3 regions of the Rhizobium sp. CFBP 13644 genome follow, and region 3 is predicted to be linked to each of the others. Evidence: riboswitches for the same ligand, from Rfam matches in the RefSeq annotation. Region 3 holds a riboswitch; each other region holds the start of a gene.

Region 1 (2,264 bases), on a different contig from region 3:
GTGGCTGAACCCAGCAACAATTGTTCATCGGCCATGCGGCGCATGAAGGCGCTGTGCCATTCACTGTCTTCCCCATGCTCGACAAGGCTCGATGCCTTGATCTGATGCATGGCAAAGATCATTGCTGTCGCGGAGCAGGCCTGCCCCAGGGTGCAGCAGACATCGGTGATTTCGCTCGGACTTGCGCCTTCGCCGCCCAGATGGACGGGAACCTGAATGCCAAGCAGGCGCTCTTGTCGAAGCGCTGCGATTCCTTCCTTTGGGAAGCGCCCTGCCGCGTCGACATCGTCTGCGTGGCGCGCAGCGATCGCGGCCACGCGCGTTGCTCTAACGGACAGCGTTGCATCGCTTGTGGCCACGGACAGGTCCATCAGGCAGCCTCTTTCCCATCAAGAATGGTTTTAACGGTCGCTTCGATTGCGGAAATGCTGGCGAAAGATTTACGGTTCAACATGCTGTCTGGAAACTCGATATCAAAAGCATCTTCCAGTCCGAGCATCAGCTGCACCGAGGCAAAGGAAGAAAGTCCCGCAGCGTAAAGATCTGCTTCATCTACAATTGTATCAACGGGAACAGGAAGTTGGCCGAATTTCGAGAGTATTTCACGAATAGTTGAATTCATTTCAAGTAGTCTCCAGTCGAGTAAGCGCGATCATAGCTCAATATCGGAATTACGCTTTAAAAAATAAAATTGGAATAAACGGCTAGGTTAATTTGTCGTGACTAGGTTTGATTTCGGCGCAGGTTTGGTAACGCCTTGACAAATCATGCTCACGGGTTTCTCATTGGCGCATTCACCAGGGGTGTCCCGTCAAGGGGCTGAGATACTGCTACGATGCGCAGTGACCCGTTGAACCTGATCCAGTTCATACTGGCGTAGGGACGGTGCACACGCGCAGACAGCAGCCTGGCTGCTACGGATCACGTCACACATCCGTTTGCCCGTGGTTTTTCGTCTTTCATGCTCGAACTGGGTCTCCAACTCTTTTGCTTTGGAGCCTCACGATGAACATTGTTGCCAAGACTATCACCCCCACAGTCACCACCGGTCCGCTTCCCGCCTCGACCAAGGTTCACAGGGCAGGCGTGCTTTACCCTGATATCCGCGTTCCCATGCGCGAAATTGCCCTTCACCCCACAGCGGGTGAGCCGGCTGTCACGGTCTATGACGCTTCCGGCCCCTACACCGATCCCAAACATATCCTCGACATCGAAGGTGGATTGCCGCGCCTTCGCCACGCCTGGGCCGTGGCACGGGGGGACGTGGAGGCCTATGAGGGCAGACACGTCAAACCTGAGGATAACGGCTTTGCGACAGGCGAAAGGCTGACACCTGAGTTTCCCGTGCGAAACCAGCCGCTGCGGGCGAAAGACGGCAAGGCCGTGACGCAATTGGCCTATGCCCGGGCAGGCATCATCACGCCAGAGATGGAGTTCGTCGCGATCCGCGAAAATCTTGGCCGCGAAGCCGCAAAGGAAAAGCTGGTTCGAGATGGCGAAAGTTTCGGCGCTCACATTCCCGATTACGTCACGCCGGAATTCGTGCGGCAGGAAGTTGCGGCAGGCCGGGCGATCATTCCGGCCAATATCAACCACCCGGAAGCCGAGCCGATGATTATCGGTCGTAATTTCCTCGTCAAGATCAATGCCAATATCGGCAATTCCGCTGTGACATCATCCATGGCGGATGAGGTCGACAAGATGGTCTGGGCGATCCGCTGGGGTGGCGATACGGTGATGGACCTTTCGACCGGTCGCAACATTCACAACATCCGCGAATGGATCATCCGCAACGCACCGGTGCCGATTGGAACGGTTCCGCTCTATCAGGCACTGGAAAAGGTGGGTGGCATTGCCGAAGACCTGACTTGGGAGGTTTTTCGCGATACGCTGATCGAGCAGGCCGAGCAGGGCGTCGATTACTTCACCATCCATGCCGGGGTGCGATTGCACTACATTCCGCTGACCGTCAACCGCGTGACTGGCATCGTGTCGCGTGGCGGCTCGATCATGGCCAAGTGGTGTCTGCACCACCATAAGGAATCCTTCCTCTACGAGCATTTCGAAGAGATTTGCGACATTTGCCGCGCCTATGATGTGTCCTTCTCGCTGGGCGATGGTCTCCGTCCGGGCTCGATTGCCGATGCCAATGACGCCGCGCAATTTGCCGAGCTGGAAACGCTGGGCGAGCTGACGCAGATTGCCTGGGCGAAAGATTGTCAGGTGATGATCGAAGGTCCGGGTCATGTGCCCATGCACAAGAT
Region 2 (2,264 bases), on a different contig from region 3:
GCGGTTTTTAGCAACCTCTTCGGGGGACATCAAAAACGTTTTGGCAGGCTGAACGAGCTTAAAAAATGCCTCCGGCAAGGGGGCGGATGTGGCCGCAACCGGCATCATCCAGTTGTTTTCCGGAATGGCGTCCTGAAAGCCCGGCTTCAGCATGAAAGCGAAAAACTGCTTGGCCAGCGCCTTTTCCGGCGCATTCTTCAACATGCCCGCAACTTCGATCTGGATATAGTGACCCTCTTCGAAACTGGCAGCCTGATAGCGATCCGTCTTTTCCGAAACCATGTGATAGGCGGGAGACGTGGTGTAGGAAAGCACCATCGGCACCTCTCCCTTGGTAAACAGGCCATAGGATTCAGACCAGCCCGGCGTCACCGTCAGTACGCGGTTTTTGAGCTTCGCCCAAGCCTCCGGCGCCTTGTCTCCATAAACAGACTTGACCCAGAGAAGCAGCCCGAGACCGGGAGTGGATGTCCGCGGATCCTGGATTGCGATCTTCTGCGAGGGATCGCCCTCTACCAATTCCTCAAGGCTTTTCGGCGGGTTCTTCAGTGTCTGCGTATCGTAGACGACAGCGAAATGACCGTAATCATAGGGCACGAAGACGTCGTCCTTAAACCCACCCGGCACCTTGGCCTCAGACGTATCGACACCTGAAGCCTCGAACAATCCCGTCTGGCGGGCTTCCGCCACGAGATTGGTATCCAGACCCAACACCACATCTGCACTGGAGCCTGCGCCTTCAAGCTTCAGCCGGTTGAGCAAAGCCACACCATCGGCCACGCCGACGAAGTTGATTGTGCAATTGCACGTCTCTTCGAAGGACGCCTTGACCTTGGGACCGGGGCCCCACTCGGAAACAAAGCTCTCATAGGTGTAGACCGTCAGCACCTTCTTGTCTTGCGCATGGGCGAAACCGGGCAATGCAAAAGACGCGGCAACAAGACTATGAATGAACAGACGACGCATCAGACAACCTCCTCGAATGGACGAACGGGAAAGTGGCGTCTGGATGGAAGCCGTCTAATCCCTCCGCCGGTGTTAACCGGATCAGGTTCTTCGGGTTGGCAAATGCCTCTCAGCCCTGTCTGATCAGACAAAGCACCCCGTTAGATCTGGGCAAAGATGTAATTGGTTGCTGTGGTATTGGCAAGATGCAGGTGCGACACCCGCGTCTGCGGGTGCGGATCGCGTCGATTACCCTTCCATTTCCTCGCGCAGCATTTCAAGCTCCAACCACTCTTCTTCCATGGCCTCAAGCTTTTCACGAAGCTTCGACATTTCGTCGGCCAGCGTGTTGAAGGCTGTGGGGTTCTTGGCAAATAGCTGCGGATCGGCCATGCGCTCTTCGCGCTTGGCAATTTCGGCCTGCGCCTTTTCCATTTCCTTGGGCAGATTTTCCAGCGCGAACTTCTGCTTGAAGGAGAGCTTCAATTTCGCCTTGCCGGTGTCACCGGATGATGAGGCGGATGCTTTGCTCTTTTCCTGCTTCTCCGCCTTCTTCTTCTCGTCAGACGCGCCCTTGCGCTGCGCCATCATATCCGAGTAGCCACCGGCATATTCAATCCACCGGCCATCTGGCGCTTCGGGATTGGCAGGCGCAATCGTCGATGTAACGGTGCGATCGAGAAAGTCGCGGTCATGGCTGACAAGGATGACCGTTCCGGAAAAGCCGGCAACGATTTCCTGCAGCAGATCCAGCGTTTCAATATCGAGATCGTTGGTCGGCTCGTCGAGGATCAGAAGGTTAGTCGGCTTTGCCAGAATGCGCGCTAGCATCAGACGCGCGCGCTCGCCACCCGAAAGCCTGCGGATGGGCGTGCGGGCCTGTTCAGGCTGGAACAGAAAATCCTTCATATAGCCGGTGACGTGCTTCACCTCACCATTGACCAGCAGGTTCTCGCCCCGCCCATCGGTCAGGTAGTGAGCGAGCGTGTCCTCGAGGTTGAGGTCCTCGCGCTTCTGGTCGAGCGTGGCAATTTCCAGCTTGGTGCCAAGCTTGACGGTGCCGCTATCCGGCTCCAGCTGACCCGTCAACATCTTCAAAAGCGTCGTCTTGCCCGCACCGTTCGGTCCCACGAAGCCAATGCAATCGCCACGATGGACGCGCAGGGAAAATGGTGCAACGATGGTGCGATCGCCATAGGATTTTGTAATCGCGTCAGCCTCGACCACCAGCTTGCCGGACTCGCGCCCTTCAGCGGCAGTTGCCTGCACGGTACCCTGCGGGCCGTTGTGACCGCGATAGGCGGCGCGCATATCGCGCA
Region 3 (2,264 bases):
TGCGCCGCCACCGCTGTCGGAACCGGCAACCGTCAAGGCAATCGCTGTCATTGGCGTGCCTCCAGAGCCACATCCACCGCATGGCGGAACGCTTGTGTGGCACCGGCAATATCAACTGCCCGGAACAGGGCCGAAATGACAGCAACGCCATCCGCACCAGCCTCGATCACACCCGGCAAGGTCTCCAGCGAGATGCCTGCGATGGCACCCACTGGCATGTCTGGTCGGTCGCGTTTCAGCTCAGCGCGCAACAGCCGAAAGCCTTCAAGCCCCACCGGCGCATCGGGATTGACCTTGGAAACGGTCTCGAAAACACCGCCGATACAGGCATAGTCAGCCGGTGAACCCGCGACGCGCTTCGCATCGTCCATGTTCTTGACGGTCATTCCGATGATAGCATTCTCGCCCAAAAGACGCCGCGCCATATGGGCATCCATGTCATCTGCACCCAGATGCACGCCATCTGCACCGCATGCTAGCGCCACATCCACACGGTCGTTGATAACAAGGGGAACACCAGTTGCCTTCAGCGCCTCGCGAATAAGCGTCGCCTGTTCGATCATGTGTAGGGTCGAGCCATGCTTGTCGCGGTACTGGATGATTGTAGCACCGTGCAGGGCGGCAACGGCTGCCAGTTCCGGCAATGGGGCAATATCACATAGCGATGCGTCGACCAGCGCATTCAGCCGGTAATCAATCTTCATCATGGTCAATCCTCCCATGGGACAGGATATCTTGCTCGGTGACGGCGTTCAGCGCGTCGAGAAATGCGGCCTCGAATGTGCCGGGGCCACGGGCATGTGAGGCAGCGAGTTCTGCCGAGACACCTGTTACGACAAGCGCTGCCACCGCCGCCTGCATCGCATCGCCTTCCACCGCCATGAATGCAGCGATGACGCCGCCGGAAAGGCACCCGGTGCCCGTCACCTTCGCCATCCAAGGGTGGCCGTTCTGAATTTTGATATTTCGGATATGGTCCCGCAGCAGGTCTTCCGGCCCGGTCTGGATGCGCAGCGCCTTGCCAACATCACCGATCACAGCCATTTCGGCAGCATTGCCGCGCACGATGGTGGGCTGAAGTCCGATCAGTTCATGCGCGAAATCTAGTCGGGATGGCGAGTAGTCGCAGTGCACGGGATCGATGATCCATGGCTTGCCACGCTCGTTCGCAATATTCACTGCCAAGCGTATGACGCCGCGGCGGGCCGCATCCAATGTTCCCAGATTGATCGTCAGCGCATCGACCTTGGAGACGAAGCTTTCGATTTCTTCCTCGGACGACGTCATGGACGGAATGCCGCCAATGGCGGTGATGCCATCTGCGGTGAACTTCTGCACCACGGTGTTCATCAGGCAATGCACACGCGGTCGTCTTTGTCGCACCCGCGCCAGAAGCTCTGCGGCTATTTGTGCCGTTGGAAAACTCGCCATAACAAATGAACTCCAGACGTTAATCACGGAGATCCAGGTCAAGCGGAGAAAAGAAAAGCATTGCCAATGGCGACTGTTCCGTTCCTACGCCGGCATGACCCGGATCAGGTTCAAGGGTCCGGCTCAGCGCCATCTCAGCATCGTTAAGATGCTCCCCTCGGAATGTCTGGAAACTGTCGTTTTTTAAGTTTGCTGTCAATCATATTCGAAAGACGGAGGCGGATGACCTCCGTCTTTCAGCATGTCGTCAAACGATCTGGACGAGAACCTTCTCACGCGCCGATTTCAGTGCGGCATCGGCCAGCTTCAACGCAATCAGGCCATCATGGGCAGAGGGCGAAGGCGCGACATCATTCTCGACGGAATCGATGAAGGCCTTGATTTCTGCCGCATAGGCTTCGGTGTAGCGCGTCATGAAGAAATCATGCAGCGGTGGGCGGGTGTAGCCATCTTTCGTGGCGACTTCGATGGAAACGGGGCGCTGGTTTTCAGCGGCGACCGAGCCGAGCGAGCCATGTACTTCGATGCGCTGATCATAACCGTATGTCGCACGACGCGAGTTTGAAATGCTTGCCTGGCGTCCGCTTGCCGTTGTCAGGATGATGCTGGCGCTATCGTAATCGCCGAGTTCACCGATTCTCGGGTCCACCAGAACGGAGCCTGTTGCAAACACGCTGACGATTTCTTCGCCCAGCAGGAAGCGGGCAATATCGAAATCATGGATTGTCATGTCGCGGAAAATGCCGCCGGAGACCTTGATATATTCAGGTGGTGGCGCGCCGGGGTCACGGCTGACAATTGTCACCATCTCGACATCGCCGATCTGGCCGTCA

Evidence for each region. Region 3 has a riboswitch for thiamine pyrophosphate ahead of IFT53_RS10360 (hydroxyethylthiazole kinase). Riboswitches for the same ligand answer to the same signal wherever they lie in the genome.
Region 1: another riboswitch for thiamine pyrophosphate. It lies ahead of thiC (phosphomethylpyrimidine synthase ThiC); the one in region 3 lies ahead of IFT53_RS10360 (hydroxyethylthiazole kinase).
Region 2: another riboswitch for thiamine pyrophosphate. It lies ahead of thiB (thiamine ABC transporter substrate binding subunit); the one in region 3 lies ahead of IFT53_RS10360 (hydroxyethylthiazole kinase).

Annotation. Positions count from the first base shown of each region.
Region 1 is NZ_JACYVF010000004.1:327,312-329,575, forward strand. It holds gene IFT53_RS13950 (acyl-CoA dehydrogenase family protein) at 1-371, opposite strand, end outside; gene IFT53_RS13955 (acyl carrier protein) at 371-622, opposite strand; TPP riboswitch at 790-901, shown strand; gene thiC (phosphomethylpyrimidine synthase ThiC) at 1,006-2,264, shown strand, end outside.
Region 2 is NZ_JACYVF010000004.1:207,433-209,696, reverse strand. It holds gene thiB (thiamine ABC transporter substrate binding subunit) at 1-969, opposite strand, end outside; TPP riboswitch at 1,008-1,116, opposite strand; gene IFT53_RS13435 (ATP-binding cassette domain-containing protein) at 1,195-2,264, opposite strand, start outside.
Region 3 is NZ_JACYVF010000003.1:182,899-185,162, reverse strand. It holds gene thiD (bifunctional hydroxymethylpyrimidine kinase/phosphomethylpyrimidine kinase) at 1-51, opposite strand, end outside; gene thiE (thiamine phosphate synthase) at 48-707, opposite strand; gene IFT53_RS10360 (hydroxyethylthiazole kinase) at 694-1,431, opposite strand; TPP riboswitch at 1,496-1,599, opposite strand; gene iolG (inositol 2-dehydrogenase) at 1,679-2,264, opposite strand, start outside.